Regions from separate parts of the Streptomyces sp. NPDC058459 genome, predicted to be linked through region 1. Evidence: riboswitches for the same ligand, from Rfam matches in the RefSeq annotation. Region 1 holds a riboswitch; the other holds the start of a gene.

Region 1 (15,569 bases):
GCGCTTCGCCACGTCCTGCCAGTTGACGACCTCCCACATCGCCTCGATGAAGTCCACCTTCTGGTTCTTGTACTGCAGGTAGAAGGCGTGCTCCCAGGCGTCGAAGACCAGGATCGGGGTGGAGCCCTGGCCGACGTTGCCCTGGTGGTCGTAGATCTGCTCGACGACCAGCCGGCCGCTGAGCGGCTCGTAGGCGAGGACGCCCCAGCCGGAACCCTGGGTCGTCGCGGACGCCTTGGTGAGCTGGGCCTTGAACTTCTGGAACGAGCCGAAGGACTCCGCGAGGGCGTCCGCGAGTTCGCCGACGCCGTCCTTGTCGAGCGGCTCGCCGCCGCCCTGGCCCGTCATGTTGTGCCAGTAGACCGAGTGCAGGATGTGGCCCGACAGATGGAAGGCCAGGTTCTTCTCCAGCCCGTTGATCGAGCCCCAGGACTCCTTGTCCCGCGCCTCCGCCAGCTGCTCCAGCGTGTCGTTCGCACCCTTGACGTACGCAGCGTGGTGCTTGTCGTGGTGCAGCTCGATGATCTCGGGGCTGATCACCGGGGCGAGCGCCGCGTAGTCGTACGGGAGCTCCGGGAGCGTGTACACCGCCATGTCAACGTCCTCCGCGATAATTGCGAGTGATGTGCAGTTGCACGCTATCAGCGACAAGGTGCCCCGCTGATCAGGCATCAGTCCCGGGACCCGAGTCGTACCGGTGCGTCAGTCCTCGCCTTCGAGGTCTCCCTCCGTCTCGAGGTAGACCTCCTGGAGCCGCCTCAGCACCTCCGGGTCGGGCTTCTCCCACATGCCTCGGGACTCGGCCTCCAGCAGGCGTTCGGCGATGCCGTGCAGCGCCCAGGGGTTCGCCTCCGACAGGAACTGCCGGTTGACGGGGTCGAGGACGTAGGTCTCGGTGAGCTTGTCGTACATCCAGTCGGCTATCACGCCGGTCGTGGCGTCGTAGCCGAAGAGGTAGTCGACCGTGGCGGCGAGTTCGAAGGCTCCCTTGTAGCCGTGGCGCCGCATCGCCTCGATCCAGCGCGGGTTGACCACCCGGGCCCGGAAGATACGCGAGGTCTCCTCCGTCAGAGTGCGGGTGCGGACGGTCTCGGGCCGGGTCGAGTCGCCGATGTACGCCTCCGGCGCCGTGCCGCGCAGGGCGCGCACCGTGGCGACCATGCCGCCGTGGTACTGGAAGTAGTCGTCGGAGTCGGCGATGTCGTGTTCGCGGGTGTCGGTGTTCTTGGCGGCCACGGCGATGCGCCGGTAGGCGGTCTCCATCTCCTGCCTGGCCTGGCGGCCGTTCTGGTCCCGGCCGTAGGCGTAGCCGCCCCACACGGAGTACACCTCCGCGAGGTCGGCGTCGGTGCGCCAGTCACGCGAGTCGATGAGCTGGAGCAGTCCGGCGCCGTAGGTGCCCGGACGCGAGCCGAAGATACGGGTGGTGGCGCGGCGCTCGTCGCCGTGCTCGGCGAGGTCGGCCTGCACGTGGGCGCGTACGTGGTTGGCCTCGGCCGGTTCGTCCAGGCCCGCCGCCAGGCGTACGGCGTCGTCCATGAGGTCGACGGTGTGCGGGAAGGCGTCGCGGAAGAAGCCGGAGATGCGCAGGGTGACGTCGATGCGCGGGCGGCCCAGTTCCGCCGCCGGGACCGCCTCCAGGCCGGTGACCCGGCGGGACGCGTCGTCCCAGACCGGCCGCACTCCGAGCAGCGCGAGGGCCTCGGCAACGTCGTCCCCCGCGGTGCGCATGGCGCTCGTCCCCCAGAGCGAGAGCCCCACGGACGTCGGCCATTCACCGTGGTCGGAGCGGTACCGCTCCAGGAGCGAGTCGGCCAGGGCCTGGCCGGTCTCCCAGGCGAGCCGGGAGGGGACCGCCTTGGGGTCGACGGAGTAGAAGTTGCGGCCGGTCGGCAGGACGTTGACCAGACCGCGCAGCGGGGAGCCGGACGGCCCCGCCGGCACGAAGCCGCCCGCGAGGGCGTGTACGGCGTGATCCAGCTCGGCGGTGGTCGCCGCGAGCCGCGGCACGACCTCACGCGCGGCGAACTCCATTACCGCCGCGACCTGTTCGCCGTGCTCCCGGGAGACGGCCGAGGGGTCCCAGTCCGCGTCCTCCATCGCCTGGACCAGGGCGCGGGCCCGCTCCTCCGCCTCGTCGGCTCCGGTCCGGGTCGCGGCGGACTCGTCGAGGCCGAGCGCCTCGCGCAGGCCGGGCAGCGCGGTCGTGCCGCCCCAGATCTGCCGGGCGCGCAGGATGGCGAGGACGAGGTTGACCCGGTCGGTACCTTCCGGCGCGGCGCCCAGCACATGCAGTCCGTCGCGGATCTGGGCGTCCTTCACCTCGCAGAGCCAGCCGTCGACGTGGAGGAGGAAGTCGTCGAAGCCGTCGTCGTCCGGCCGGTCGTCCAGGCCCAGGTCGTGGTCGAGGCGGGCGGCCTGGATGAGGGTCCAGATCTGGGCCCGGATGGCCGGGAGCTTCGCCGGGTCCATCGAGGATATCTGCGCGTGTTCGTCGAGGAGTTGTTCCAGGCGGGCGATGTCGCCGTAGGACTCCGCGCGGGCCATCGGCGGGATCAGGTGATCGATGAGGGTGGCGTGGACCCGGCGCTTGGCCTGCGTTCCCTCGCCGGGGTCGTTGACCAGGAAGGGGTAGACGAGGGGCAGGTCACCGAGGGCCGCGTCCGGGGCGCAGGCGGCCGAGAGACCGGCGTTCTTGCCCGGCAGCCACTCCAGGTTGCCGTGCTTGCCGAGGTGGATCATGGCGTCGGCACCGAACCCGCCCTCGTCCGGCGCTGCCGCGATCCAGCGGTAGGCGGCCAGGTAGTGGTGGGAGGGCGGGAGGTCCGGGTCGTGGTAGATGGCGATCGGGTTCTCGCCGAAGCCGCGCGGCGGCTGGATGAGGATGAGCAGGTTGCCGAAGCGGAGCGCGGCGAGGACGATGTCGCCCTCCGGGTTGCGGCTGCGGTCGACGAACATCTCGCCGGGCGGCGGGCCCCAGTGCTCCTCCACCGAGCTGCGGAGCCGTTCGGGGAGCGCGGCGAACCAGCGCCGGTAGTCGGCGGCGGGGATACGGACGGGGTTGCGGGCCAGTTGCTCCGCGGTGAGCCAGTCCTGGTCGTGGCCGCCCGCCTCGATGAGCGCGCGGATCAGTTCGTCGCCGTCCCCCGAGGCGAGCCCGGGGATGTCGTCGCCGCCGAAGTCATAGCCCTCGGCCCGCAGCCGGCGCAGGAGGGCGACGGCGCTGGCGGGGGTGTCCAGGCCGACCGCGTTGCCGATACGGGAGTGCTTGGTCGGGTAGGCGGACAGCACGAGCGCGAGCCGCTTGTCACCGGGCGCGAGATGCCGCAGCCGGGCGTGGCGTACGGCGATTCCGGCCACCCGGCCGGCCCGCTCGGGATCGGCGACGTAGACGGGCAGGCCGTCGGCGTCGATCTCCTTGAAGGAGAAGGGGACGGTGATCAGCCGGCCGTCGAACTCGGGGACGGCTATCTGGCCGGCCGCGTCGAGGGGGGAGACGCCCTCGTCGTTCTCCTCCCACGCGGCACGTGAGCCGGTCAGGCAGAGCGCCTGGAGGATCGGGACGTCGAGGCCGGTGAGCGCTCCCGCGTCCCAAGACTCGTCGTCACCGCCGGCCGACGCCTCGGCGGGCCGGGTGCCGCCGGCGGCCAGCACGGTGGTGACGATCACGTCGGCGGCGCGGAGTTCCTCGATCAGCTCCGGTTCGGGCGCGCGCAGGGAGGCGACGTAGAGGGGCAGGGCCCGGCCGCCCGCGTTCTCGATCGCGTCGCAGAGGGCGTGGATGAACGCCGTGTTGCCGCTCATGTGGTGGGCGCGGTAGTAGAGCACCGCGATGACCGGACCGCCGGGTCGTCCCGCCGGGCGCTCCAGGGCGCCCCACGACGGTGCGGGGGCGGGGGCGTCGAAGCCGTGTCCGGTGAGCAGGACCGTGTCGGTGAGGAACCGGGCGAGCTGCTCCAGGTTGGCCGGGCCGCCGTGGGCGAGGTAGGCGTGGGCCTCGGCGGCGATACCGACGGGGACGGTGGAGACGGCCATCAACTGGGCGTCCGGCGCCTGTTCACCGGTGAGGACGACCACCGGCACCCCGGCCGCGAGGAGTTGGTCGAGCCCGTCCTGCCAGGCACGGACGCCGCCGAGCAGGCGTACGACGACGAGATCGGCCCCGTCGAGCAGGGTGGTCAGCTCGCCGGGTGCGAGGCGGGTCGGGTTGGCGAGGCGGTACGGCACCGGTCCGCCGGCGGCGCGGGCGCTGAGCAGGTCGGTGTCGGATGTCGACAGAAGGAGGATCGTGTGGGCGTGCGGGACGCGCTCTCCGGGGGGAGTGGGCATGCGGCACCTGGCCTTCCTCGGGGTCCGCGCCCCGGCCGGTAGCTGAATGGTCTCCGCTGCCTGGTCAAGTCCGGGCAGCGGAACGGGAGTTCCTGACTCGCTCGCCCCCTGGAGGGCGGGCTCACAGTGGCGGGACCGCGCCGGATTCGCACCGGGCTTCCTCCCCTGTCGCCGTATGGGCGGTGGTGGATCAAGTGATCCACCGTTGAGCATAGTAAGGGTCACGCAAAATGCGCAGGGCATACATTTGGTGTGATCGTATGTATGCTCACGGCCATGTCCATGGCCGCCTCCCCCTCCCCTTCCCGGGGCACGCCAGTCACTCCCGGACAGGGTGACGCGTGCCCGGGTGCGCTGCGGCTGCACCCGGCGGACGACGGAGCGCTGGCCCGCGTCCGGATACCGGGCGGGGTGCTGAGCACGCGTCAGGCGCGCTCGCTGGCGGCGGCGGCACGAGATCTGGGCGACGGCGATCTTCAGCTGACCTCGCGCGGGAACGTGCAGTTGCGGGGTCTGCGGGACGGTTGCGGCGGCGAACTCGCCGACCGGCTCGGCACGGCGGGACTGCTGCCGTCGCCCGGCCACGAGCGGGTGCGCAACATCGTGGCCTCACCCCTGTCCGGCCTCGACACCGTGGGGCTGCTGGACGTCCGCCCCTGGCTGACCGCACTGGACGCCGCCCTGTGCGCGAGCGACGCCGCGCGGGACCTCTCGGGGCGGTTCCTGTTCGCGCTCGACGACGGACGCGGTGACATGGCCGGCCTGGGAGCCGACATCACGGTGCGCGCCCTCTCCGGCGGGGCGGCACAGCTGTCCCCGGGCGGGGTGCGGATCGCGCGTACGGACGTGGCCGGTGCCGCGGTCGCCGCAGCCGAGGTGTTCCTGGAGGCCGGCCGGGACGACGGCACGCATGCCTGGCGGGTGTCCGGCCTCCGCCTGCCGGAGGAGGAGCTGGCAGCGCGGGTGCGCCGCCGGCTGGACGCCCTCGGCGTCCGGCACGAGCGCCGCGCCGGGCCCACGGGGACGAAGACGGGTCCCGCGCCGGGAGTTCGGGGCGCCGCGCTCTGCGTCCATGTGCCGTTCGGACGGCTCTCGGCCGGCCAGTGGCGAGCGCTGACCGACGTCGCGGAGACCGAGCTGCGGCTGACCCCGTGGCGGGGCGTCGTGATCCCGGCCGGCGGCGCGAGCGCCGGAGCCTCCCTGGCGCGCCTGGAGGCGGCGGGACTCGTCACCGACGCCGCGTCCCCCTGGCTGGGCGTGGGGGCCTGCGTCGGCCGGCCCGGATGCGCCAGAGCCCTCACCGATGTCCGTGCGGACGCCGCCCGCACGGTCGACGCCGCCGCCCGCACGGGGCGGACCGTGTACTGGTCGGGATGTGAACGCCGCTGCGGGCACCCCGGCGAGGACCACATCGAGGTGGTCGCCGTCCCCGGTGCCGGATACCGGATCTCGGACACCGCCGGCGGACCCGCCGCGGTCCCCCTCGTGGCGGGCGACGCCGACCGAGTACCCGCCGCTCTGGCGGGGATGACCTCTTGAGCCATCAGCCGACCGAGAGCAGCGAGAAGAGCAGCACCGTGATGCCCCATGTCTACGAGAAGGACGGGGCGGCCATCTACCGCCGGTCCTTCGCCACCATCCGCGCGGAAGCGGACCTCGCGGGCCTGCCCGCCGATGTCAGCCAGGTCGCGGTCCGCATGATCCACGCCTGCGGGATGGTCGACCTCGTGCGGGACCTGTCCTACACACCCTCGGTCGTGGCCCGCGCCCGCCAGGCCCTGCGCGCCGGTGCGCCGATCCTGTGCGATGTGCAGATGGTGGCCAGCGGAGTGACCCGCAAGCGGCTGCCGGCCGGCAACGAGGTGCTGTGCACCCTGTCGGACCCGTCCGTTCCGGAGCTGGCCGCGAAACTCGGCACCACGCGCAGCGCAGCCGCCATGGAGCTGTGGCACGACCGGCTGGAGGGCGCGGTGGTCGCCGTCGGCAACGCGCCCACCTCGCTCTTCCGGCTCCTGGAGATGATCGAGGCGGGTGCTCCCCGCCCCGCCGCCGTCATCGGTGTCCCGGTCGGCTTCGTGGGCGCCGCGGAGTCGAAGGACGCGCTGGCGGCCCATCCGGCGGGTCTGGAGCACCTGATCGTCCGCGGCCGTCGCGGGGGCAGCGCCATGGCCGCTGCCGCGCTCAACGCGATAGCGAGTGAGGAAGAGTGAAGGGCAAGCTGTACGGCGTGGGGCTCGGCCCCGGCGACCCGTCCCTGATGACCGTCCGGGCGGTCGAGGCCATCGCCGAGGCCGATGTCGTCGCGTACCACAGCGCCCGGCACGGACGGTCCATCGCCCGGTCGATCGCGCGGCGCCGGCTGCGGGACGACCACATCGAGGAGCCGCTCGTCTATCCGGTGACCACGGAGACCACCGACCATCCGGGCGGTTACCGGGGGGCCATGGAGGACTTCTACGCCGAGGCGTCGGCCCGGCTGGCGGCCCATCTGGACGCCGGCCGGACGGTGGCGGTGCTGGCGGAGGGCGATCCGTTCTTCTACGGCTCCTACATGCACATGCACAAGCGGCTGGCCGACCGCTACGACACCGAGGTGATCCCGGGCGTCACGTCCGTGTCCGCCGCCGCGGCCCGCCTGGGCACCCCGCTCGTGGAGGGCGAGGAGGTGCTGACCGTCCTGCCGGGCACCCTGCCCGAGGAGGAGCTGACCGCACGTCTGGCCGCTGCCGACGCGGCGGTGGTGATGAAGCTCGGACGCACCTTCCCCAAGGTGAGCCGGGCGTTCGAGCGCTCCGGGAAGCTGGAGCGGGCCAGGTACGTGGAGCGGGCGACCATGAGCGAGGAGCGTACGTCGGCACTCGCGGACGTGGACCCGGACTCGGTGCCGTACTTCGCGGTGGCGGTGCTGCCCAGCCAGGTGGATTCCGGGCGGCCGGTGCGGGAGGAGGGCGAGGGCGAGGTGACCGTGGTCGGCACCGGACCGGCGGGGCCGCTCTGGCTCACCCCGGAGAGCCGCGGCGCGCTGGCCGCCGCCGACGACCTCGTGGGCTACACGACCTATCTGGCCCGCGTGCCCGTACGGCCGGGTCAGGCACGGCACGGTTCGGACAACCGGGTCGAGGCGGAGCGGGCGGAGTTCGCGCTCCAGCTGGCCCGGCGGGGGCGGCGGGTGGCGGTCGTCTCCGGCGGCGACCCGGGCGTCTTCGCCATGGCCACGGCCGTGCTCGAAGTGGCCTCGCAGCCGGAGTACCACGGCGTGCCGGTGCGCGTGCTGCCGGGTGTGACCGCAGCCAACGCGGCCGCGGCCCGGGTGGGCGCCCCCCTGGGACACGACTACGCCAGCATCTCACTGTCCGACCGGCTCAAGGCGTGGGAGGTCGTGGAGGAGCGGCTGCGGGCCGCGGCCTCGGCCGATCTGGTGCTGGCTCTGTACAACCCAGGCTCGCGCAGCCGCACCTGGCAGGTGGGCAGGGCGCGGGACCTGCTGCTGGAGTACCGGGACCCGGGGACGCCGGTGGTGGTCGCGCGGGACGTCGGGGGCCCGGACGAGCGGATCTCGGTCGTGCGGCTGGACGGACTCGACCCCGCCGTGGTCGACATGCGCACGCTGCTGCTGGTCGGCTCCTCCCAGACCGTCGCCGTGCGGCGCGGGGACGGCGAGTCGGTCGTCTGGACCCCTCGCCGGTATCCGGAGGCGTGAGGTCGCTCGCACCCGGTGACGGCCGGGTGGGAGTGCCCCTCCTGGGTCCTTCAGCCGAGGGTGGGGGAAGAGCGCCCTCCGAGCCGGTCCAGTACCCACCGGGCGGCCCGTTCGGGGTCGGGGACGACCGGCACCCCTTCCGGGACCGGGGGCCGGCGGATCACCACGACCGGCACCCCGGCCTCACGGGCGGCCGTGAGTTTCGGGGCGGTGGCCGCTCCGCCGCTGTCCTTCGTCACGACGACGTCGACGCGGTGACGGCGGATCAGCTCGCGTTCGCCGTCGAGGGTGAAGGGCCCCCGGGCGAGCAGTGTCTCCGTCTGCCGTGGGCAGGGCGGCTCGGGGGCGTCCACGGACCGCACGAGGAACCACAGGTCGTCGAGGCCCGCGAAGGCGGCGAGGCCCATGCGTCCGGTGGTGAGGAACACCCGGCGGCCGAGGGCCGGCAGCAGCGCGGCGGCCTCCTCCAGCGACCCCGCCCCGTGCCAGCGGTCGCCCCGGACGGGGACCCAGCCGGGCCTGCGCAGGGCGAGCAGGGGAACATGGGTGACGGCGGCGGCCCGTGCCGCGTGGAAGCTCATCGTCTCAGCGAAGGGGTGGGTGGCGTCGACGATCGCGTCGACCCCGTGGTCGCGGACCCACGCCACCAGTCCGTCCACCCCGCCGAAGCCGCCCACCCGGACCTCACCGGGGGGCAGCCGGGGGCTGGAGACGCGTCCGGCGAGGGAGCTGGTGAGCCTCGGCACCCCGGTTCCGTGGAGCAGTTCGGCGAGGCGGCGGGCCTCCGAGGTGCCGCCGAGGATCAGCACGTGCATGGGAGTTACGGGTCCGTTCATGGGAAGCAGTGAGCAGCGGGGCGGAGCGCGGGGTTCCGAGAGGGCTCAGGGAGGTCGCCGCGCGCAGTTGGAGCACACCGGGCTACGGCACGGCTGGACCACCGGGGCGTGTGCGACGGCGGCCACCACGGCCGCGTACACGGCGCTGCTGTCCGGCGAGTTCCCCGACCCGGTGACGATCACGCTGCCCCGGGGCCAGACGCCCGCCTTCGCCCTGGCGGTGGAGGAACTGGGCGCGGGGTCGGCTACGGCGGGGGTGGTGAAGGACGCCGGCGACGATCCGGACGTCACCCACGGCGCGCTGATCCGGGCCACCGTGCGGCGGCTGGCCGCGGGCCGTGGCGTGGTCTTCCGGGCCGGGCCCGGGGTGGGTACGGTCACGCGCCCCGGACTTCCCCTGGCCGTGGGCGAGGCCGCCGTCAACCCGGTGCCCCGCCGGATGATGGGCGAGCACGTCGCCGAGGTCGCCCGCCGGTTCGGGGTGGGCGCGGACGTGGAGATCACCCTCTCCGTGGACCACGGTGAGGAGATCGCGCGCTCCACGTGGAATCCCCGGCTGGGCATCCTCGGCGGCCTCTCCATCCTGGGGACGACGGGGATCGTCGTCCCGTACTCCTGCTCGGCCTGGATCGACTCCATCCGGCGGGGTGTGGACGTGGCCCGCGCGGCCGGGCGTACCCATGTCGCCGGGTGCACGGGGTCGACGTCGGAGCGGACGGTGGTCGCCGAGCACGGCCTGCCGGAGGACGCGCTGCTGGACATGGGGGACTTCGCCGGCGCGGTCCTCAAGTACCTCCGCCGGCATCCCGTGGACCGGCTGACCGTCTGCGGCGGTTTCGCCAAGCTGTCCAAGCTCGCCGCCGGTCATCTCGATCTGCACTCCGGCCGCTCCCAGGTGGACAAGGGGTTTCTCGCCGAGCTGGCCCGGCGGGGCGGCGCGGACGGGGCGCTGGCCGCCGGGGTGGCCGCCGCCAACACCGGGCTCGCCGCGCTGCACCTGTGCCAGGACGCCGGGGTCCCGCTCGGCGACCTGGTGGCGGTGGCGGCCCGGGACGAGGCGCTGGCGGTGCTGCGCGGCGCGCCGGTCGCCGTGGACGTCATCTGCGTGGACCGGGCCGGCACCGTGGTCGGGCGGGCGCCGGCCCGCTGACGCGGCCGGGGTCTCAGCAGAGGTGCCGGTCACGCTCGGGCGAGTACAGGTGGCTGTCGCGGAACTGCTCGGCGCCCAGCGTCCGCCCGACCATGATCACGGCCGTGCGGAGCACCCCGGCCTCCTTCACCCGGCCGGCGATCTCCTCCAGGGTGCCCCGGATGACCAGCTCGTCGGGGCGGGAGGCATAGGCGACGACGGCGGCCGGACAGTCGGCGCCGTAGTGCGGGAGGAGTTCGCCGACGACCCGGTCCACGTACCGGACGGCCAGGTGCAGCACGATCAGCGCGCCGCTGCGGCCGAGGGTGGCCAGGTCCTCGCCCGGGGGCATGGGCGTGGCGCGGTGGGCGACGCGGGTGAGGATCACTGTCTGGCCGACGGTGGGCACGGTCAGCTCCCGCTTGAGCGCGGCCGCCGCGGCGGCAAAGGCGGGAACGCCCGGAACCACCTCGTAGGGGATGCCGGCCGCGTCGAGCCTGCGCATCTGCTCGGCTACCGCGCTGAAGACCGAGGGGTCGCCCGAGTGCAGCCGGGCCACGTCGTGCCCCTCCTCGTGCGCGCGGACCAGCTCGGCGGTGATCCGGTCCAGATCGAGGTCGGCGGTGTCCACCAGCCGCGCGTCCGCCGGGCATTCGGCCAGCAGTTCGCGCGGGACGAGGCTGCCCGCGTACAGGCAGACTCCGCAGGCGGCGAGCGTGCGGGCGCCGCGCACCGTGATCAGATCGGCGGCGCCGGGCCCGGCGCCTATGAAGTACACGGTCATCGGTCTGCTCCTGGAACGGGTTCGGCGGTCTTCTGGACGGTCCACTGGGTCACCGGCATCGCCTGCCGCCAGCCGGTGAAGCCGCCCACGGGTACGGCGTGGGCCACCGACAGGCGTACCAGCTCACCGCCGTGACGCCGGCGGGCGTCGGCGAGCAGGGCCTCGGACTCCAGCGTCACGGTGTTGGCGGCCAGCCGTCCGCCCTCGTCCAGGGCCTGCCAGCAGGTGTCGACGATGCCGGGCGCGGTGAGTCCGCCGCCGATGAACACGGCGTCCGGCCGGGGCAGTTCCGCCAGTGCGCCGGGAGCCGCGCCGACGACGACGCGCAGGGCGGGGACGCCCAGGTGTTCGGCGTTGCGCGTGATGCGCTCGGCGCGGGCCGGGTCCCGTTCGACGGTGATCGCCCGGCAGGAGGGGTGGGTCCGCATCCACTCGATGGCGATCGAGCCCGACCCGCCGCCGATGTCCCACAGCAGCTCCCCCGGAGCGGGTGCGAGGGCCGCGAGCGTGGCGGCGCGGACATGCCGCTTGGTGAGCTGCCCGTCGTGCTCGTAGGCGTGGTCCGGCAGGCCGGGTACGGCGCCGAGGCGCAGGGTGCCGGGAGCGCGGCGGCATTCCACGGCGACGATGTTCAGGGGGTCGCCGGGCGGGTGCCGCCAGTCGTCCGCCGTGCCCTCGGTGCGCGTGTCCTCCGCCGGTCCGCCGAGCTGTTCCAGCACGCGCATCCCGCTGGGGCCGAAACCGCGCTCGCGCAGCAGGGCCGCGATCACGGCCGGGGTGGTGGCGTCCGCGCTCAGCACCAGCAGCCGGCGCCCGTCATGCAGCTCCGCCGCGAGCCGGGCGGCCGGGCGGCCCACGAGCGAGACCACCGCGACGTCCTCCAGGGGCCAGCCGAGGCGGGCCGCCGCGTAGGAGGCGGACGAGGGGTGGGGCAGGACCCGGAGGGTGACCGGCTCCTCGGCCAGGGCGCGGCCGATGCCGTAGAACATGGGGTCGCCGCTGGCGAGGACGGCGATGCGCCGCCCGGCGTGCTCGGCGAGCAGGCGGGGTACGGCGGGCCGCAGCGGGCTGGGCCACGGGACCCGCCGGCCGGCGCACTCGTCCGGCAGCAGGTCCAGCTGGCGCGGGCCGCCGATGACGACCTCCGCGTCTCGCAGGGCGTCACGGGCGGCGCCGGAGACGCCCGCCCATCCGTCGGCGCCGATCCCGACGAGCGTGACGGCGGGCGGGCTTGGCGGAGCGGGGGTCACTGACTCGGCACCTCGGGTTCGGGGACTACAGAGCCGGACTCTACCGGGCCCCACCGCACACCCCTGTGCCCCGGGTTCCCGTCCGGGGCGATCTCTGGCGGGGCGGGACCCGTCCGTGACGGGCGGCTGCTGGGACATGCGGTGGCGTCGAGCACGGACGAGCACGCCCGCTACGGCGGAGTGGTGCCGGAGATCGCCTCGCGGGCCCGGCCGCACGCACCGCGTGCCGTGGTCCGCCGCCCGGCCCCCGCGTGGTTCTGATCGTCTCCGGCGGCCACACCTCGCTCCTCCTGGTGCGCGACCTGGCGCGTGCTCCGGTCCGCCATCCGGGCGACACCCAGGAAGACCCCCTGCGCGGCACCGGATGAGACACCGGGGGCGGGAGACGCCATCGCAGCGTCTCCCGCCCCCGGTGTCCTCCGAACCGGCCGGTCAGCGCTCGGCCGTACCGTCCGCCCCGGTCGTCCCCTCGGTCGCGGTCGCGCCGCCGCCGTAGGAGCGGCGGATGGCGTCGGCGGCCTTGTCGGTCTGGGAGTCGTACTTGTTTCCCGTACGCTCGTCGATCAGCCGCTCGGCACTCGCCACACCCTTGTCGACCTGGTCAGGGTGGCCCTTGGCCAGCTCCTTGGCCTTGTTCGCCAGATCGCCGAACTTGCTCATGGGAAACCTCCCGCAGTCAGTGCGTACGTCGTTCCCGGCTACGCCTACCCGGCGATCACCCCCTGAATCAGGGCGCGTTGAACAGCGTGGGGAAGCGGGGCGCCAGCCAGGGCTTGCGGCCCCACGCGAGCACACCGCCACGGGCCACGGCCTGCCAGGGACCCAGACGGCCCAGGGCGATGAGGAGGAAGGTGACCGGCTCGGTGAGGATGGTGCACTCCGAACGCTCCGGCGGGCCGGGAAGCACCTCCACCCCGCCGCCGGCGAAGGTGACGCCGAACGTCTCGCCACCCCGGACGCGCAGGGTGTAGCGGGCCGTCAGCTCGGAGGGGGCGACGGCGACGCGCGGCATCGCCGTCTTCAGGAACGGCAGGCACAACCGCACCCGCGTCCGGTCGATCATGTGCGGACGGCCCACCGCACGGGCGAGGTCCCAGCCGTGGCCGAGCATATGGGTCAGCAGGTAGGAGGCGAGCACGTCCTCGCTCATGGGGCCGAGCGGGGTCAGCGGCGTCCGGTCCGGCCCGGCCCGGCCCACCACGTCCAGGAACGCTTCCGCCCGCCCCACGATCAGCTCCGCCAGCGGTTTCGCCCCGCGCTCGGGGAACGCGGCGAGACCGCGCGCGTTGGCCGCCGCGAGGCTCCGCGGTGTGCCGTCGCCGTAGGGGCTTTCCCGGCCGGCCGCGAGTTCGGCCATCAGCCCGTTGGCCAGGGCCAGATGGGCAGCCGTCTCCCCGACGGTCCACTCCAGTCCCGGCACGGGAGTGGCCGGGTCAGTCGCGCCGTCCAGGAGCGCGGCGACGGCCTCGGCGGTCTCCCGAATCGCCCGGCCGAGCCCCTCGGGCAGGGAATCCCCGGTGCCGCTCTCCGTTCCCCGCTCCACGCCGCCCGCTCTCCTCGTGTCTCCATGATCATGCAGTCGTCGCGCGGTACGAAACCAGACCCGCGTGCCCGGGACAAGGGGTCGCGGTGCGTTGTCCGTCCGCTGTCCGTGCGCTGTCCGTCCGACGTGGCGCCGGGCCGACGGCATGGGCGGTGGGGCCGGCCCCCGCTCATGGGCCTGCCCCACCGCTCGCTCCGGCCGTCGGGTCAGTACCAGTAACCGGAGTGCCAGCGGCCGTTGCCCCACCAGCCGTCATGCCAGTGGTGGTGCCAGCGGTGGTGCGAGTTGCCCCAGCCGTCATGACCCCAGCCGTGGCGGTCGTGGCCGTAGCCGTAGCCGTAGCCGTAGCCGTGGTGGCCGTACCGGTTGTCGTGGCCGTAGTTGCCCGGCCCCCGGTCGCCGTGGTGCTGGCTGTGCGAGGCCGGCGCCGATGTGGGCACGGATGCCGACGCGGTGCCGGCCGTCCCGATGGCGGCGCCGCCCGCCAGCATCGCTCCGGCCGCCGCGAGGACAGCGGCCCTCTTCACACTGAGTGCGCGCATTGAGTACACCTCCCTTCAGCTCTCGAAGCATTCATGTCTCTGATTCGGAGCGGCGGATGTCATGGTTTGCGCCGTTCAGGAATTTTCCGCCGGCGGTCGTCGCACTCGTCCGCCGGCCGCCCATCCATGGCGCGTTCAGTGACGAATTACCTGAAAGGCCACTGAAGGTGTTCATCATGAAGCGCGCTTCCCCCCGTCTCAGCCACGACCCCGCCGGACCCGCCGACGCGGTACGCGACCAGCTGCGCGACCGGCTCGCCCGCTTGCGGGCGGCCGAGTTCGCGGAGGACGCCACCGTGGTGGTCAGTGAGCTGCTGTCCAACGCGCTGCGCCACGGCCGGCCGCCCGTGCGGGTCGCGTGCGCGCTGCGCCGCCGGTGCACCGGGCGGGCGACGCTGCGTATCGAGGTGGCCGACGCGGGGCCGAGCTTCGACACCACCCTGGTCCGGGCCCGGTGGCGGCATCCGTCCTTCACGCTGGAGGAGTCCGGCCGCGGTCTGTTCCTGGTCGACGCCCTGGCCGGCCGCTGGGGCGACGAGCCGACCCGGCACGGGCACACCGTCTGGGCCGTGCTCTACGGCGCGGACGGCTGACCGGCGGCCGTGGGCGGCCCCGGGCACTCGAACGGACGGACTTCCGGGCAGGCGGGCGTCCAGCGGGCGCGGGGCCGGCACCGGACACCCAGGCTGAGAGGGGAGGAGTGCGAGGACGAGGGGAGGAACCACGCGGATGCACAGCGACAGGTCCGCCGACGACCGCCGTCTCGACGGCTACCTGACGGCGACCGCGCGCGGCAGCGAGGAGGCGTTCACCCTGCTGTACGACAGCCTGTCCGGCTCGGTGCGCGGTCTGGCCCTGCGCGTGGTGCGCGACGCCTCGCAGGCGGAGGAGGTGGCGCAGGAGGTCATGCTGGAGGTGTGGCGTACGGCGGCCCGTTTCCACCCCGAGCGCGCGTCGGCCAGGTCATGGGTGTTCGCCCTGGCGCACCACCGCGCGGTCGACCGGGTCCGCTCGGCGCAGGCCGCGTCCGACCGGGACCGCCGGGTGGCGCAGGCCGACAGCGAGCGTCCGTTCGACATGGTGGCCGAGCTGGTGCAGGACCGCGACGAGCGGCGCAGGCTGTACCGCTGCCTGGCGGCGCTGTGCGGGAACCTGCGGGTGCCGCTGGTGCTGGCCTACTACGAGGGCCTGACGTACGAGGAGGTCGCCCGCGCCCTGAGCAAGCCGACCGGGACCGTGAAGACGCGGATGCGCACCGGACTGCACCGGCTGCGGGAGTGCCTGGAGGCCGGCGGATGAACTCGGTGCCCGGCGACCACGACGCGGTCGGCGCCTATGTGCTCGACGCCCTGCCCCCGGACGAGCGCGCGGCCTTCGAGAACCACCTGGCGGCCTGCGCGGCCTGCCGGGAGGAGGCCGCGCGGCTCATGGAGGCGGTGGTCGGACTCGCCGAGGC
Region 2 (15,569 bases), on a different contig from region 1:
GGCGCGATCGCCAGCAGCAGCGAGTTGCGCATGCCGACCTCGGCGATCCGGGCGCGCAGCGCGGCCCAGCGCTCCGGCCAGGTCAGCTCGACGCCGTAGTGGTCGGGGTGCAGCACACCCCGCGCGGTACGGGTCTGCTCCCAGGCGGGCAGCGGGCCGACGGGGGTCCCCCCTGCACCGGAGCCTGTCGTAGGCGCTTGGGGGCGCTCGGCGAGGTCGGCGGATGCCTCGTAGGCGGCCAGCATGATGCGCTCGGCGATCCGCGTGGACAGCGCCTTCGCCTCGGGGGAGTCGAACGGGATGCGCAGCTTGAAGAAGACGTCCTGCAGGCCCATCGCGCCGAGGCCCACCGGGCGCCACTTGGCGTTGGAGCGGCCCGCCTGCTCGGTCGGGTAGAAGTTGATGTCCACGACCCGGTCGAGGAAGGTCACGGCGGTGCGGACGGTCTCGTCCAGCCGCTCCCAGTCGATGTCGCCGTCGGCCACGAAGGCACCCAGGTTCACCGAGCCGAGGTTGCAGACCGCGGTCTCCCCGTCGTCGGTGACCTCGAGGATCTCCGTGCACAGGTTGGAGGAGTGGACCACGTTGCCCGGCAGCGCCGTCTGGTTGGCGGTGCGGTTGGCGGCGTCCTTGAAGGTCATCCAGCCGTTGCCGGTCTGGGCGAGAGTGCGCATCATGCGGCCGTACAGCTCGCGGGCCGGCATGGACTTCTTCGCCAGGCCCGCCTGCTCGGCCTTGCGGTAGGCCGCCTCGAACTCCGTGCCCCACAGGTCGACCAGCTCGGGCACGTCGGCCGGGGAGAACAGCGACCAGGGCTCGTCGGCGTTGACCCGGCGCATGAACTCGTCCGGAATCCAGTGCGCGAGGTTCAGGTTGTGCGTACGGCGCGCGTCCTCACCGGTGTTGTCGCGCAGCTCCAGGAACTCCTCGATGTCGGAGTGCCAGGTCTCCAGGTACACCGCGGCCGCGCCCTTGCGCCGGCCGCCCTGGTTCACCGCGGCCACCGAGGCGTCCAGCGTCTTCAGGAACGGGACGATGCCGTTGGAGTGCCCGTTGGTGCCCCGGATCAGCGAACCCCGGCTGCGGATACGGGAGTAGGACAGGCCGATGCCGCCGGCGTGCTTGGAGAGGCGGGCCACCTGGTGATAGCGGTCGTAGATCGAGTCCAGCTCGTCCAGCGGGGAGTCCAGCAGGTAGCAGGACGACATCTGGGGGTGCCGCGTACCGGAGTTGAACAGGGTGGGGGAGGAGGGCAGGTAGTCCAGGCGGCTCATCAGGCCGTACAGCGCGGCCACCTCGTCCACGGCTGGGGCGCTGTCGTTCTCCGCCAGGCCGCTAGCCACGCGCAGCAGGAAGTGCTGGGGGGTCTCGATCACCTTGCGGGTGAGGGGGTGGCGCAGCAGGTAGCGGCTGTGCAGGGTGCGCAGGCCGAAGTAGCCGAACCGGTCGTCGGCGCCGGTGTCGATCAGGGCGTCGAGACGGGCGGCGTGCAGTGTCACGAAGTCAGCGGTGCGGTCGGCGACCAGGCCCTCGCGGTGGCCCACGGTCACCGACTCGGTGAAGCACGTCACGCCCTGCGAGGCGGCCTCGGCGCGGATGGAGAGCGTGAGCAGCCGGGCGGCCAGCCGGGAGTACGCGGGGTCCTCCGAGATCAGGCCGGCGGCGGCCTCGGTGGCCAGCTCGCGCAGCTCCGCCTCGTCGGCGCGCGCCGACCGGCCGCGCAGCGCGGCGGCCGCGACCCGGCCGGGGTCCGCGTCGGGGAGGTCGGCGGTCAGCTCGGTCAGGGTCCGCAGCAGCGCGGCGCCGGGGCCGTCGTTCCGCACTGGGGCCCCGGTCGCCGGGGTGGCTGAAGCCGGGTCGGCAGGCGCGATGGTCACGTGGGACTCTCCCTCGCTGGGCACGGGGACCTGGCGGAGGGTATACGGGGGCACGAGCGCACACGGCGTCTCGTCCACCGGCCCACTCCACGAGGCCCGGACGTCTTCGAGCACCCGGACCGGACGGCCGGGCGCCGCTGCCGACAGGTCCTCGGACTGACGCTGGCATGCACGAAGCACGCGAGTACACCGTTGCGGGACAGTTCCGGATTCGCACCGGATTCCCCTGCGACGACAGCGAGCATGAGCATACATCTAGTGCCGGGCTGTCGCGTCACCCCCAGATGTTGTGTCTGTTGCGTGTTGCGGCGGCTTCAGAGGGTCAACTCGTAGGTGAGCAGGGCGAGGTCCAGGAGGTCCGGCAGGGGGTTCCAGTCGCGGTCCGGGGTGCGGTGGAAACCGAGGCGTTCGTAGATGCGGTGGGCGGTCCGCATCATCGGCTGGGTGGACAGGACGAGGCTCCGGCAGCCCTCGACGGCCCGCGCGCGCTCCACGCAGGCGCGGACGAGTGCCTCCCCGGCTCCCTGGCCCCGGCCGGCGTGCGCGACCGCCAGCATGCGGATCTCGGCCTCGCCGGGACCGGCGATGTCGGCCATGGGCCCGCCGGCCGGGACGAAGGTCACCCCGCCCAGCAGGACGCCCCCGCGCTCGGCCACCAGGATCTGCGCGGCGGCCGCCCGCCGGGCCACGTCCCGCAGCTCGCCCAGATACGCGTCGCTCGCGCCGAAGTCCAGCAGTCCGTCCTGGAGGTAGGCCCGCGCGGTGATCTCGCCCAGGGCGGTGTACTCGGCCGGCTCGGCGGCTCTGATGTGGAGGTCCATGGGCGTGAGTGTGTACGACGACGGGCCGCCGTCGCTCGCGTATCACGGCGGCCCGTCGTCGGGAGGGCGCAGATCCCTAGTGGGCGCTGCCCGCCGTCGCCGGGGGCAGTTCGACCTCGACGCCGGGGTCGCCCGCGTCGGCCGTGTAGTCCTCGGGCCTGGTCTCGTCGATGCCGTCGGGGGCCTTCACGGCCCTCAGGACGAAGGTGAGGACGACGGTGACCAGCACGTTCAGCACGAACGCGGTCAGGCCGAGGTAGCCGATCTCACCGATACCGGGGATCTCCTCGGCCGAGCCGCCGAAGTGCTTCTGGGTCGGCGAGGCGACCCCGTAGGCGGCGACCGTGCCGTAGAGCATGCCGGCCGCCCAGCCCGCCAGCAGCGCCCAGCGGTGGAACCAGCGGGTGAACAGGCCGCCGACCAGGGCCGGGAAGGTCTGGAGAATCCAGATGCCGCCCAGCAGCTGGAAGTTGATCGCCACCGTCTTGTCCATGGTGAGGACGAAGACCAGCGCGCCCACCTTCACCAGCAGCGAGACCAGCTTGGAGACCTTGGTCTCCTGCTCGGGCGTCGCGTCGGGCTTGATGAAGTCCTTGTAGATGTTGCGGGTGAACAGGTTCGCCGCCGCGATCGACATGATCGCCGCCGGGACCAGGGCGCCGATGCCGATCGCCGCGAAGGCCACGCCCGCGAACCAGTCCGGGAACATGTTCTCGAACAACTGAGGGATCGCCAGCTGGCCGTTCTTGACCTTCACCCCGGCCGCGACAGCCATGAAGCCCAGCAGCGCCAGCAGGCCGAGCATCAGGGAGTACAGCGGCAGGATCGTGGTGTTGCGCCGGATCACGTCGCGGCTCCTGGAGGAGAGGGTCGCGGTGATGGAGTGCGGGTACATGAACAGCGCCAGCGCCGAGCCGAGGGCCAGCGTGGCGTACGTCCACTGGCCCGCCGGTGCCGGGACGAGACCGCCCGCGCCGGCGGCGGTGTACTTCTCGCCCGCCTTGGCGAAGATCTCGTCGAAGCCGCCCAGCTTGACCGGGATGTAGATGATCGCCACCGTGATCACGATGTAGATGAGCGTGTCCTTCACGAACGCGATCATCGCGGGGGCCCGCAGCCCCGAGGAGTAGGTGTAGGCCGCCAGCACACCGAAGGCGATCAGCAGCGGCAGGTCCTTCACGAACCAGTTGGTGTCCTCACCGCCGCCCACGCCCATCACGTCCAGCACCGCCTGGATGCCGACCAGTTGGAGCGCGATGTAGGGCATGGTCGCCAGGATGCCGGTGACCGCCACCGCCAGCGAAAGCCCCTTGGAGCCGAACCGGCCGCGCACGAAGTCGGAGGTGGTGACGTAGCCGTGCCGATGCGAGACCGACCACAGCCGGGGCAGGAACGTGAAGATCAGCGGGTACACCAGGATCGTGTACGGCACCGCGAAGAACCCGGCCGCGCCGGCCGCGTAGATCGCCGCGGGCACCGCGACGAACGTGTACGCGGTGTACAGGTCGCCGCCGAGCAGGAACCAGGTGATCCAGGTGCCGAATGAACGGCCGCCCAGGCCCCATTCGTCCAGCGAGTGCTCGTTGTCCGCCTTGCGCCAGCGCGAGGCCAGGAAGCCGAGGACCGTGACGGCCAGGAAGAAGAAGACGAAGACGCCGAGCGCCACGCCGTTGACGCCGTCCTTCACCTCGCCACACCCCCGCTCCGCGCCTTGCGGGAGCGCTGGTCACGCTGCCACAGCTGGTACGCGGTCACGGTGAGCGAGGTGGAGACCAGCACCCACAGCATCTGGTACCAGTAGAAGAACGGGATGCCGATGAACGTCGGGTCCACCCTGGAGAACGAACCCACCCACAGCATCGCCACGAACGGCGCCACGAGGCACAGGCCGATGACCACACGGACCGGTGTCACCACCGGTGGTCTCACTTCGGATTCTTCGGGCATGCCGCAGCTCCGTCCCCTCGTGGATCACTGTGTGACGCGCACGCAATCTAGGTGACGGCTCGGGCGGAGCGGAAGCCCTCGTCCGGGTGTCAGTACGGCGAGGGGAGCTGGTGAGCGCCGAAGGAGGAGGGGGAAGCGGAACCGGTCAGTCCTGTGGGCGCCGCAGCCGCGCCACGAACTTGTAGCGGTCGCCCCGGTAGACCGAGCGCACCCACTCCACCGGCCGGCCCTCGCGGTCCACGGAATGCCGGGACAGCAGCAGCATCGGCAGGCCCACGTCGGTGCCGAGCAGGCTCGCTTCGCGCGGGGTGGCGAGCGAGGTCTCGATGGTCTCCTCGGCCTCGGCCAGGTGGACGTCGTAGACCTCGGCGAGCGCGGTGTACAGCGAGGTGTACTTCACCAGCGAACGGCGCAGCGCGGGGAAGTGCTTGGCGGAGAGATGGGTGGTCTCTATGGCCATCGGCTCGCCGTTGGCCATGCGCAGCCGCTCGATGCGCAGCACCCGGCCCCCGGCGCTTATGTCCAGCAGCCCGGCCAGGCGGTCGTCGGCCGTGATGTAGCCGATGTCCAGCAGCTGAGACGTGGGTTCCAGACCCTGGGCGCGCATGTCCTCGGTGTAGGAGGTGAGCTGGAGCGTCTGGGCGACCTTGGGCTTGGCGACGAAGGTGCCCTTGCCCTGGATGCGTTCCAGTCGTCCCTCGACCACCAGCTCCTGGAGCGCCTGGCGGACCGTGGTGCGGGAGGTGTCGAACTCCGCGGCCAGGGTGCGCTCGGGCGGCACCGGCGTACCCGGCGGAAGCGTCTCCGTCATCTCCTGGAGGTGCTTCTTCAGGCGGTAGTACTTGGGCACGCGCGCCGTACGGACGGTCGCGCCGGCCTCGTTCTCCGCCCTGCTGACGTCGGTGCTCATGGCTGCCTTCCCGGCTCCGGATGCCGCTGGCGACCGACATCGCCATCGGTCGCGGTCCACATCGTGGCACGGCCGCGCGCGGCCGGGTACGCCCGAACGCTCCGTGAGCTCCTTGTATACCGCCGCACCCTCAGTTGGTCTAGTCCACCCGTGCGGTGCGGGTCAGTGGTCCACCGGAACTGGGCCGTCCGATCTGTCGGTTGCGCAATGAAAGGTCCCTGCATATCTCGGTCGCGTCACGGACGCCCGCGCCCCACCTGAACACCCTTGACAGCCCATTTGGTCTGGGCCAAGCTCCCGGTGCTGGTCTACACCATTGGTCCAGTCCCGGCTCCGAGGGCGGTACGACGCGCAAGTGTGACGCCGCGGGGAGGCAGGGGGGTTGTGGGCATCCCTGAGGAGGATGGCGTGAAGCGCAGACTGATAGCCGCGATCGGCGTCGCGGGCATGATCGTCTCCATCGCCGCGTGCGGCAGCGACGACGGCAAGGGCAAGGGGGGCGACAACGACGCGCTGACCGTCTGGCTGACCGTCGACGCGCAGAACAACTGGCCGAACCTGGTCAAGGCCGCCGACGCCGCCGTGGTGAAGAAGCACCCGGGCCTGAAGATCAAGCACGAGTACTACGGCTGGCCGGACAAGAACACCAAGCTGGACGCCGTCCTCGCCACCGACAAGGCCCCCGACGTGGTCGAGATGGGCAACACCGAGATGCTCGGCTACATGGTGAAGGGCGCCTTCGCCCCCCTGGAGCCCGGCAAGTTCGAGGGCTCGGACGCCTGGCTCGACGGCCTGAAGGCGTCGGTCGGCTACGACGGCAAGACCTACGGCGTGCCGTACTACGCCGGTGGCCGCGTCGCCAACTGGCGCAAGGACGTGGCCGCTTCGGTCGGCGTCAAGACCCCGCCGAAGACCTACGCCGAGCTGACCTCCGCGCTGGACAAGATCCAGAAGAAGGAGGGGGGCAAGTTCAACGCCTGGTACCAGCCCACCCGTGACTGGTACGCGGCCGTGTCCTTCGTCTACGACGCGGGCGGCGCCATCGCCAAGCAGGAGGGCGGCCAGTGGAAGGCGTCCCTCTCCTCACCGGAGTCGGTCAAGGGCCTCACCGCCTTCAAGCAGGTCGTCGACAAGTACATGCACGGCGACAAGACCAAGGACGAGTCCGACCGTTACCTCGTCTACGGCCAGGGCAAGTCGGCCATGATCTTCGGCGCGGCCTGGGAGGGCGCCACCTCCGCCGACCCGAAGAACGACAAGACCGGCAAGCTCAAGGACAACCTCGAGAACTTCGTGATGCCCGGTCCGTCCGGCAAGAACATGCCGGTGTTCCTGGGCGGTTCGGACCTCGCCGTGCCGGTGAAGTCCCACAACCAGGACGTCGCCGCCGAGTGGATCAACGCCTTCACCGGTCCCGAGGGCCAGAAGGGTCTGATCGCCAAGGGCAACCTGCCCAACAACAAGACCGACCTCGCCACCCTGAAGAACGACCCGGCGACCGCCGTGCCGGCCACCGCGGCCGAGTCCAACTGGTTCGTGCCGATGGCCCCCGGCTGGGGCCAGGTGGAGAAGGCGCAGGTCCTGCAGACCATGCTCCAGCAGATCGGCACCGGCAAGAAGTCGGTGCAGGACGCCGCCAAGGAGGCGGACGCCGCGATCGACAAGGTCATCAACACCAAGTGACCCGGGTGCGCCGCGCGGGCTCACCGGCCCGCGCGGCGCCCGCCGTACCGCCTGCACCGGACTTCAGGGATCGCCGAGGAGCGCGATGAGTGCCGCAGACACGACCACGCCTGCCAAGGTGCCGCCGCCGCGGCAGGCGCCGCCACCCGGCCCCGCGCCCCGGCGGCCCCGACCCGGCTCCGCCAGGGGCACCGCCGCCACCCCCTGGCTGCTGCTCGCGCCCTGTCTGCTGATCCTCGCCGGTGTCATGGGCTACCCCCTGGTCCGGCTGGTCACCCTGTCGTTCCAGACGTTCGGCCAGTCCCAGCTGTGGGGGTTCAAGGAGCCGGAGTCGGCGGGTTTCGGCAACTTCACCAAGGTGCTCGGCGACGGCGACTTCTGGCAGGTCGTCCTGCGCACCGCCGTCTTCGCCGGCGGCGCGGTCGTCGGCACGATGGTCCTCGGCATGCTGATCGCCCTGCTGCTCCAGCGGGTCTCCGGCTGGGTGAAGACCCTCGTCAACATCGCGCTGGTGGCCAGCTGGGGCATGCCCGTCATCGTCGCCACCACCGTCTTCAAGTGGCTCTTCGACGCCGACTACGGCATCCTCAACGCCCTCGTCAGCAAGCTGCCCGGCGTCGACCTGATCGGCCACAACTGGTTCGCCGACGGAACCCAGGGGCTCGCGGTGATCATGCTGCTGGTGGTCTGGGGCGCGGTGCCCTTCGTGGTCATCACCCTCAGCGCCGGACTCACCCAGGTCCCCGCCGAGCTGGAGGAGGCCGCCCGGCTGGACGGCGCCGGTTCCTGGGGCGTCTTCCGGTACGTCACCCTGCCCGTGCTCAAACCGGTGATCGTCATGCTGACGACCCTCTCCGTCATCTGGGACATGGGTGTCTTCCCGCAGGTCTTCGTGATGCGCAACGGCCACCCCGAGGCCCAGTTCCAGCTCCTCACCACCTACTCCTACGACCGCGCCTTCGTGGTCAACGACTACGCCCAGGGCTCCGCCATCGCCCTCATCACCGTGGTGCTGCTGCTCGGCGTCGTCGCCGTCTACATGCGCCAGATGCTCAAGATCGGAGAGGTCGAGTGACCAGCACGGCTTCCCCCGCCCGCCGGACCGCCAGGGCCGGCTGGAACGTCCTCGGCCTCCTCGTCGTCGCCACCGCGGGCTTCCCCGTCTACTGGATGCTCGACACCGCGATCAAGCCGGCCAAGGACGCCATCGACCCCGACCCCAGCCTGTTGCCCACCGGTTTCACCCTGGACAACTTCCGCCGGGCCTTCGACATCGCCGACTTCTGGGGCCCGGTCGGCCGCAGCCTGATCGTCTCGCTGTCCGTCGTCCTCATCGGCGTCGTCGTCGGCATGCTCGCCGCGCTCGCCATCTCCCGGTTCGCCTTCCGGGGCCGGAAGATCGTGATCGTCGGCATTCTCGCGGTGCAGATGGTCCCGCTCGTCGCCATGATCATCCCGGTCTTCCTGCTGCTGAACGACCTGCATCAGTACGACAAGCTGACCGGGCTGATCATCACCTATCTGACGTTCATCCTGCCGTTCACGGTGTGGACCCTGCGCGGCTTCATCGTCAACATCCCGCGCGAGCTGGAGGAGGCGGCCATGGTCGACGGCTGCTCCCGCACCGGCGCCTTCGTCCGCGTGGTCTTCCCGCTGCTCGCCCCCGGCATGGTCGCCACCTCCGTCTACGGCTTCATCCAGGCGTGGAACGAGTACCTCTACGCCCTGATGCTGCTCAGCCAGGAGAACCAGACGGCCACCGTCTGGCTCGGCAACTTCACCACCAAGCACGGCACCGAATACGCCCCGATGATGGCCGGCGCCACCATGATGGCCGTGCCGATCGTCGTGCTGTTCCTCCTCGTCCAGCGCAAGATGGCCGCGGGGCTGACCGCGGGCGCCGTGAAGGGATAACGCCACCCGATGACGACAATCGCCCGCGGTACGGACACCCTGACGCGCGACGCGCTCACCGTCCTCCAGCCCGGCTTCACCGGCACCACCGCCCCCGACTGGCTGCTGCGCCGGCTCGGCGAGGGCCTCGCCTCGGTCGGCCTGTTCGGCCGCAACATCGTCTCGCCCGACCAACTGGCCGCTCTCACCGCACAGTTGCGTACCGAGCGGCCCGATGTGCTGGTGGCCATGGACGAGGAGGGCGGCGACGTCACCCGCCTGGAGGCCCGTACCGGCTCCTCCTTCCCCGGGAACCACGCCCTCGGCGCGGTCGACGACCTGGAGCTGACCCACGCCGTCGCCCGCGAACTCGGCCGCCGCCTCGCCGCCTGCGGGGTCCACCTCAACTGGGCGCCGTCCGCCGACGTCAACTCCAACCCCGGCAACCCGGTCATCGGCGTCCGCTCCTTCGGCGCCGACACCGACCTGGTCGCCCGGCACACCGCCGCCTACGTCAGCGGCCTCCAGTCAGCCGGGGTCGCGGCCTGCACCAAGCACTTCCCCGGCCACGGCGACACCGCCGTCGACTCCCACCACGCGCTGCCCCGCATCGACGTACCCGCCGAGGTGCTCCAGACCCGCGAACTCGCGCCTTTCCGTGCCGCCCTCGCGGCGGGCACCCGCGCCGTGATGAGTGCCCACATCCTGGTCCCCGCCCTGGACCCGGACCGCCCCGCGACCCTCTCCCGGCCGGCCCTCACCGACCTGCTGCGCGGCGAACTCGGCTACCAGGGCCTGATCGTCACCGACGGCATGGAGATGCGCGCCGTCTCCGGCACCTACGGCATCGAGCGGGGCAGCGTCCTGGCCGTCGCGGCCGGCGCCGACGCGATCTGCGTGGGCGGCGGTCTCGCCGACGACGAGACGGTACGGCGGCTGCGCGACGCCCTGGTGACCGCCGTACGCTCCGGCGAACTCCCCGAGGAACGCCTCGCGGACGCGGCCCGCCGGGTGCGTGAACTCGCCGCCTGGACCACGAACGGCACCGCCGGGGACACCGCCCCCGACCCCGGGGCCGGACTGCGCGCCGCCCGCCGGGCCCTGGCGGTGACCGGCGGCGAGTCCTTCACCCCGCTCACCGAGGCGCCCTACGTCGCCGCCTTCACCCCCGTCGCCAACATCGCGGTGGGCGACGAGACTCCCTGGGGCGTGGCAGCCGAGCTGTCCTCGCTGCTGCCGGGCACGCTGACGGGGAGCTTCACCGGTGACTCGGCCGGCTCCGACGCCCTCGTTGCCGCGGGGGAGCGCCGGGTGGTCGCGGTGGTCCGGGACGAACACCGGCACCCCTGGATGGCCAGGGCCCTGACCACGCTCCTCGCGGCCCGCCCGGACACGGTGGTCGTCGAGATGGGCGTGCCGCAGTCCCCGCCGCGCGGGCATCTCCACCTCGCCACCCACGGCGCGGCCCGCGTCTGCGGCCGGGCGGCTGCGGAGGTCATCGCGGGTGCGTGAGCCCGCACTCCGTCCCCGTGGTGCGCCCACGGGGACGGAGGCGTTTCCGCGGGCCTTGCCCCTCGTCCACAGGCCCTGCCCCTCCGTCCGCAGGCCCTGCCCTCCCCGCCTACAGGCCCTGCCAGTCCGGCTTGTGGGCGTAGGTGTGGCGGAAGTAGTCCGCCAGCTTCAGCTTGGAGGCGGCCGCCTCGTCTGCGACCACCGTGGCGTGCGGGTGGAGCTGGAGGGCGGAGGCGGGACAGACCGCCGCGACCGGGCCCTCGACGGTGGCTGCGAGCGCGTCCGCCTTGCCCTCTCCGGTGGCGAGCAGCACCAGGTGGCGGGCCTCCAGGATGGTGCCGATGCCCTGGGTGATCACATGGTGCGGGACCTGGCCGATGTCGCCGTCGAAGAAGCGGGCGTTGTCGATCCGGGTCTGCTCGGTCAGCGTCTTGATCCGGGTCCGCGAGGCGAGCGAGGAGCACGGCTCGTTGAACCCGATGTGCCCGTCCGTGCCGATGCCGAGGAGCTGGAGGTCCACGCCGCCGGCCGAGGTGAGCGCCCGGTCGTACTCCTCGCACGCCGCAAGGACGTCGGCGGCCGTGCCGTCCGGGCCCATGAACGCGGCCATGCCGATGCCGAGCGGCTCCAGCACCTCGCGGCGCAGCACCGAGCGGTAGGACTCGGGGTGGTCGGCGGGCAGCCCCACGTACTCGTCGAGCTGCGCGATCCTGGCCCGGCGGATGTCCGCCGCGCCGGAGCGCACCTTGGCCGCCAGGGCCCGGTAGACCGGCAGCGGGGTGGAGCCGGTGGCCACTCCGAGCAGGGCTTCGGGCTTGCGCCGCAGCAGCCGGGCCATGGCCTCGGCCACCAGTTCGCCGCCCGCTGCGGCGTCCGGGACGATGACAACTTCCACGCTGGGCCTGCCGATCTGGAAGAGGGCCGACGGTCGCTGGGGACCGGGGGAACGTCGGCCCTGTGGTTTAGACCAATCTAGCAGAGTGGCCTCCGCCGTACGTGGTGGAAATCGCCAGGCCGACGACCCCCGCGTGCCCGCCCGCCGGGCTAGGCTTTCGGTATGGCGCGGCCCCGCCGCCCACGGGTCCGGGCTCTCCGGACCATGGACACGCCCGCGTGGTCTAGTCCAGAATGCGGGAGAGGCTCCACGCAGGACGACAAGCTGACAAGCCTCCGCCTTCCCCGCACAGGAAGGCGGATCGAGGAACCGGCGCTCTCTGCCCTGACTGCTCCGGCTCCTCGGCCTTCGGCCGACCGGGACCGCACACCCCACGGCCGATGATGCTCCGGGCTGCGGCGCGGGGAGGGCTGAGGGTCCCTCTCAGGCGCCGCGGCCCGCGGGTGTCCTCCGGGCCCGTGACGTGCCCCCGGTACGCTCGCAGCGTGCCCTCCATGAACGAACTCGTCCGCCAGCACACCGCCCTCGGGGACACCGACCTCGAGTGGCTCCATCTGCTGGTCTCTGAGTGGCAGCTGCTCTCCGACCTCTCCTTCGCCGACCTCGTCCTGTGGGTCCCCACCAGCGACGGCACCCGGTACGTCTCGGTCGCCCAGATGCGCCCCAACACCGGCCCGACCTCCTACCAGGACGACATGGTCGGCCACCTCGTCCCGCGCGGTCGCCGCCCCATGCTGGACGCGGCGCTGGACGAGGGCCGGATCGTCCGGGAGGGCGACCCGGAATGGCGCGAAGAGGTCCCGGTACGGGTCGAGTCCATCCCGGTCCGGCGGGAGGGCCGCGTCCTCGGGGTGATCGCCCGCAACACCAACCTGCTGACCGTGCGCACCCCTAGCCGGCTGGAACTCACCTACCTCCAGAGCGCCTCGGACCTCGCGCAGATGATCGCGGCCGGCTCCTTCCCCTTCCCCGACCAGCAGGTCGACATGGACGCCTCCCCGCGCGCGGGCGACGGCCTGATCCGGGTGGACGCCGACGGCATCGTCCAGTACGCCTCCCCGAACGCGCTCTCCGCCTACCACCGCCTCGGTCTCGCCGCCGATCTGGTCGGCCAGCACCTCGGCCGCACCACCGCCGAACTCGCCCCGACGCGGGGCCCGGTGGACGAGGCGCTCGCCAAGGCGGCCAGCGGCTACGCCCCCCGCGAGTTCGAGATCGAGGCCAATGACGGCGTCATCCAGTTCCGCTCCATCCCGCTCAAGCCCAAGGGCACGCGCATCGGTTCCCTGGTGCTCTGCCGGGACGTCACCGAACTCCGGCGCCGTGAACGTGAGTTGATCACCAAGGACGCCACCATCCGTGAGATCCACCACCGGGTGAAGAACAACCTCCAGACGGTCGCCGCCCTGCTCAGGCTCCAGGCCCGCCGCATCGGCTCCGAGCGCGGCCGGGAGGCGCTGGAGGAGGCCGTGCGCCGGGTCGGCTCCATCGCCATCGTGCACGAGACGCTGTCTCAGAACCTGGACGAGCGGGTGGAGTTCGACGACATCGCCGACCGGGTGCTGGCGATGGTCGCGGAGATCTCGCCGGGCAAGGTGACCGCCCGGCGCAGCGGCCGCTTCGGCTGGCTGGACGCCGAGGTCGCCACGCCGCTGTCCATGGTGCTGACCGAGGTGCTGCAGAACGCCCTTGAGCACGGCTTCCGCGAGGGCGACACCGGCACGGTCGAGGTCTCGGCGGTCCGGGGCGGCACCACCAAGGAGGGGAGGCTGCTCGTCACCGTCGAGGACGACGGGGTCGGGCTGCCCGAGGGCTTCGATCCGCAGACCGCGGGCAACCTCGGCCTGCAGATCGTCCGGACCCTGGTCGAGGGCGAGTTGGGAGGCACCTTCGACATGGTGCCGGCGCCGGAGCGCGGCACCCAGGTCGTCCTGGACATCCCGGCGCGCCCGCAGAAGTGACGCGCTGAGAGACCGGCGCGGATCAGCGAAAAGCCCCGGACCAGTGATGGTCCGAGGCTGGTGCTCGTTGCTGAGCTGCTCCGCCGGGGCGGAGCCCCCCGGGTCCGGCGAGGCCGGGACCTGGGGAAAGCATCGGGGGTACTGCGCGCTGCGGCTCGGGGCGGGAGAAGCGTGGTGCCCGGTACGGGAGTTCCGCAGGGCCCACGCGCCGCCAAGCTCAGGCTGTCAGCAGGGGTGACTCGTCAGGCAGAAGCCTGGCGAGCACGGTTGCGAGCGGCGCGACGCTTCATCGCGCGACGCTCGTCCTCGCTCAGACCACCCCAGACGCCGGAGTCCTGACCGGACTCGAGCGCCCACTGCAGACACTGCTCGATCACCGGGCAGCGACGGCAGACGGCCTTGGCTTCCTCGATCTGCAGCAGCGCGGGACCGGTGTTGCCGATGGGGAAGAACAGCTCGGGGTCTTCCTCGCGGCAAACGGCGTTGTGACGCCAGTCCATGGCTGCTACCTCTCCTTGGTATTACCTGCAGATTGCTTGTGAATGTGAACGCTTTCACGAATCCCTCAACAAGTGAAGGGCCGATCACCGGGTCTCCCCGGAGTGGTCCTTTGTTGTGAAGAGGGATTTGGCGACCACTGGAAGCCGATGTCGCGGGCCGTCCCGATCGCCATGTAGAGACTTGCAAACCTCGGCGACGGATACAACCCCTTCAGGAAGATTTTTTTTGATTCCTCGGTGTCGACTAGGTCACAGCCGTACTTCCATGGGGTGGACGGTGGCCTAAACGTTCGAGTGAAAGGGCTTTGGCCCCTTCCGCTCACACAATCACACGCAGTGCACGGCGAACGCCTGTGAACGTCACGCTCGTTCTCAGCCCCAGGTGGTCACCGTCCATCTGAAGGGGCAGAGGCGCCTTCGAATGCAAGGTGAACCGGTCCAGGTCGTGCAGCGAGACAGCGTGTCTCCCGTGGGGTCCGCGCTCGGGGGACGAAGTGAGCAACTGGGTCGCATACCGGGCAACCGCAGCCGTGGAAAGCCGCTTCAGCCCGAGCACGTCGATGCCTTTGTCGAACGACGCCTTAGGTGATGTGTACATCGGGCGATTGCCGAGGTAGGTCCAGGGCGACGTGTTCGAGACTATGGCCACGGCGAGGTCGGACACCGGTTCCGCACCCGGTCGTTCCAGGCTGATGGTGCCGTGTCTGCGATTCGGTTCACCCATGAACTGCCTTGCTACTTGGCGGACATAGAGCGCGTGCGTCGACTTCTTGCCGCGCTCCCGTTCCCTTTCCACCCTGCCCACAACTCCGGCGTCGAAGCCGAGTCCGGCGTTGAAAGTGAACCAGCGCTCCGGCACCGCCTCGTCCGGCGTGCCCGGCGTGCCCGAGGTCAGGCCGAGGCCGACCACGCGTTCCCGGCGCTCGCGCAGTGCGTCCAGCAGGGCGCCGGTGGCCTCGACGGGATCGTTGGGCAGGCCCAGCGCACGGGCGAAGACATTGGTCGAACCGCCGGGTACCACCGCGAGGCCGGGCAGCCGCTCCAGGTCGGGGCCGGCGTACAGCAGGCCGTTGACCACCTCGTTCACGGTGCCGTCGCCGCCCAGGGCCACCACCATCTCCACGTCGTCACTCTCCGCAGCCGACCGCCCCAGATCACGTGCGTGACCGCGGTACTCGGTGTGGACGACGTCCAGCTTCATCTCGCTGGCGAGCGCGTGGATCAGTACGTCACGTCTGCGGGCGCTTGTGGTGGTTGCCGCCGGATTGACCACGAGAAGTGCACGCATGTATGGCAGCGTACCTACTGGGGGGTATCGAACCCAGGGAGAGTCGAGGATCGGTCGGGCCGAGGGGCGTGAGCCTCGACACGCACCCTCCGGGCCGTTCCGGGCGCGGAGCTACCCTTCTCTTGTGAGCAGTGAGCAGACCCCCGCCCCGGAGACCACCGGCACCACCGGGGCCGGCGAGCGCCCGCGCCGCCTCGTGTACGCCGCCGCGCTGGCCGCGCTGGAGGGGATCGCTCTTGTCGTCGCGGGTATGTACGTCCTCGTGCTCGGTCTCACCGGCGG

The links. Region 1 has a riboswitch for cobalamin ahead of cobN (cobaltochelatase subunit CobN). Riboswitches for the same ligand answer to the same signal wherever they lie in the genome.
Region 2: another riboswitch for cobalamin. It lies ahead of ACFWN1_RS13965 (ribonucleoside-diphosphate reductase subunit alpha); the one in region 1 lies ahead of cobN (cobaltochelatase subunit CobN).

Annotation. Positions count from the first base shown of each region.
Region 1 covers NZ_JBHXLV010000024.1:966-16,534, forward strand. Annotated here, with positions in the region: gene ACFWN1_RS07400 (superoxide dismutase) at 1-594, opposite strand, end outside; gene cobN (cobaltochelatase subunit CobN) at 703-4,329, opposite strand; cobalamin riboswitch at 4,397-4,528, opposite strand; gene cobG (precorrin-3B synthase) at 4,606-5,868, shown strand; gene ACFWN1_RS07415 (precorrin-8X methylmutase) at 5,910-6,539, shown strand; gene ACFWN1_RS07420 (precorrin-2 C(20)-methyltransferase) at 6,536-8,029, shown strand; gene ACFWN1_RS07425 (cobalt-precorrin-6A reductase) at 8,080-8,844, opposite strand; gene ACFWN1_RS07430 (cobalt-precorrin-5B (C(1))-methyltransferase) at 8,864-10,015, shown strand; gene cobM (precorrin-4 C(11)-methyltransferase) at 10,029-10,778, opposite strand; gene cbiE (precorrin-6y C5,15-methyltransferase (decarboxylating) subunit CbiE) at 10,775-12,028, opposite strand; partial or broken gene ACFWN1_RS07445 (hypothetical protein) at 12,092-12,375, shown strand; gene ACFWN1_RS07450 (antitoxin) at 12,461-12,688, opposite strand; gene ACFWN1_RS07455 (maleylpyruvate isomerase family mycothiol-dependent enzyme) at 12,756-13,571, opposite strand; gene ACFWN1_RS07460 (hypothetical protein) at 13,778-14,113, opposite strand; gene ACFWN1_RS07465 (ATP-binding protein) at 14,290-14,706, shown strand; gene ACFWN1_RS07470 (sigma-70 family RNA polymerase sigma factor) at 14,843-15,412, shown strand; gene ACFWN1_RS07475 (anti-sigma factor domain-containing protein) at 15,409-15,569, shown strand, end outside.
Region 2 covers NZ_JBHXLV010000058.1:14,709-30,277, reverse strand. Annotated here, with positions in the region: gene ACFWN1_RS13965 (ribonucleoside-diphosphate reductase subunit alpha) at 1-1,877, opposite strand, end outside; cobalamin riboswitch at 2,002-2,141, opposite strand; gene ACFWN1_RS13960 (GNAT family N-acetyltransferase) at 2,192-2,698, opposite strand; gene mctP (monocarboxylate uptake permease MctP) at 2,775-4,385, opposite strand; gene ACFWN1_RS13950 (DUF3311 domain-containing protein) at 4,382-4,645, opposite strand; gene ACFWN1_RS13945 (GntR family transcriptional regulator) at 4,791-5,555, opposite strand; gene ACFWN1_RS13940 (extracellular solute-binding protein) at 5,964-7,238, shown strand; gene ACFWN1_RS13935 (carbohydrate ABC transporter permease) at 7,324-8,313, shown strand; gene ACFWN1_RS13930 (carbohydrate ABC transporter permease) at 8,310-9,152, shown strand; gene ACFWN1_RS13925 (glycoside hydrolase family 3 protein) at 9,162-10,643, shown strand; gene nagB (glucosamine-6-phosphate deaminase) at 10,753-11,538, opposite strand; gene ACFWN1_RS13915 (sensor histidine kinase) at 12,024-13,499, shown strand; gene ACFWN1_RS13910 (WhiB family transcriptional regulator) at 13,742-13,999, opposite strand; gene ACFWN1_RS13905 (diacylglycerol/lipid kinase family protein) at 14,319-15,287, opposite strand; gene ACFWN1_RS13900 (hypothetical protein) at 15,412-15,569, shown strand, end outside.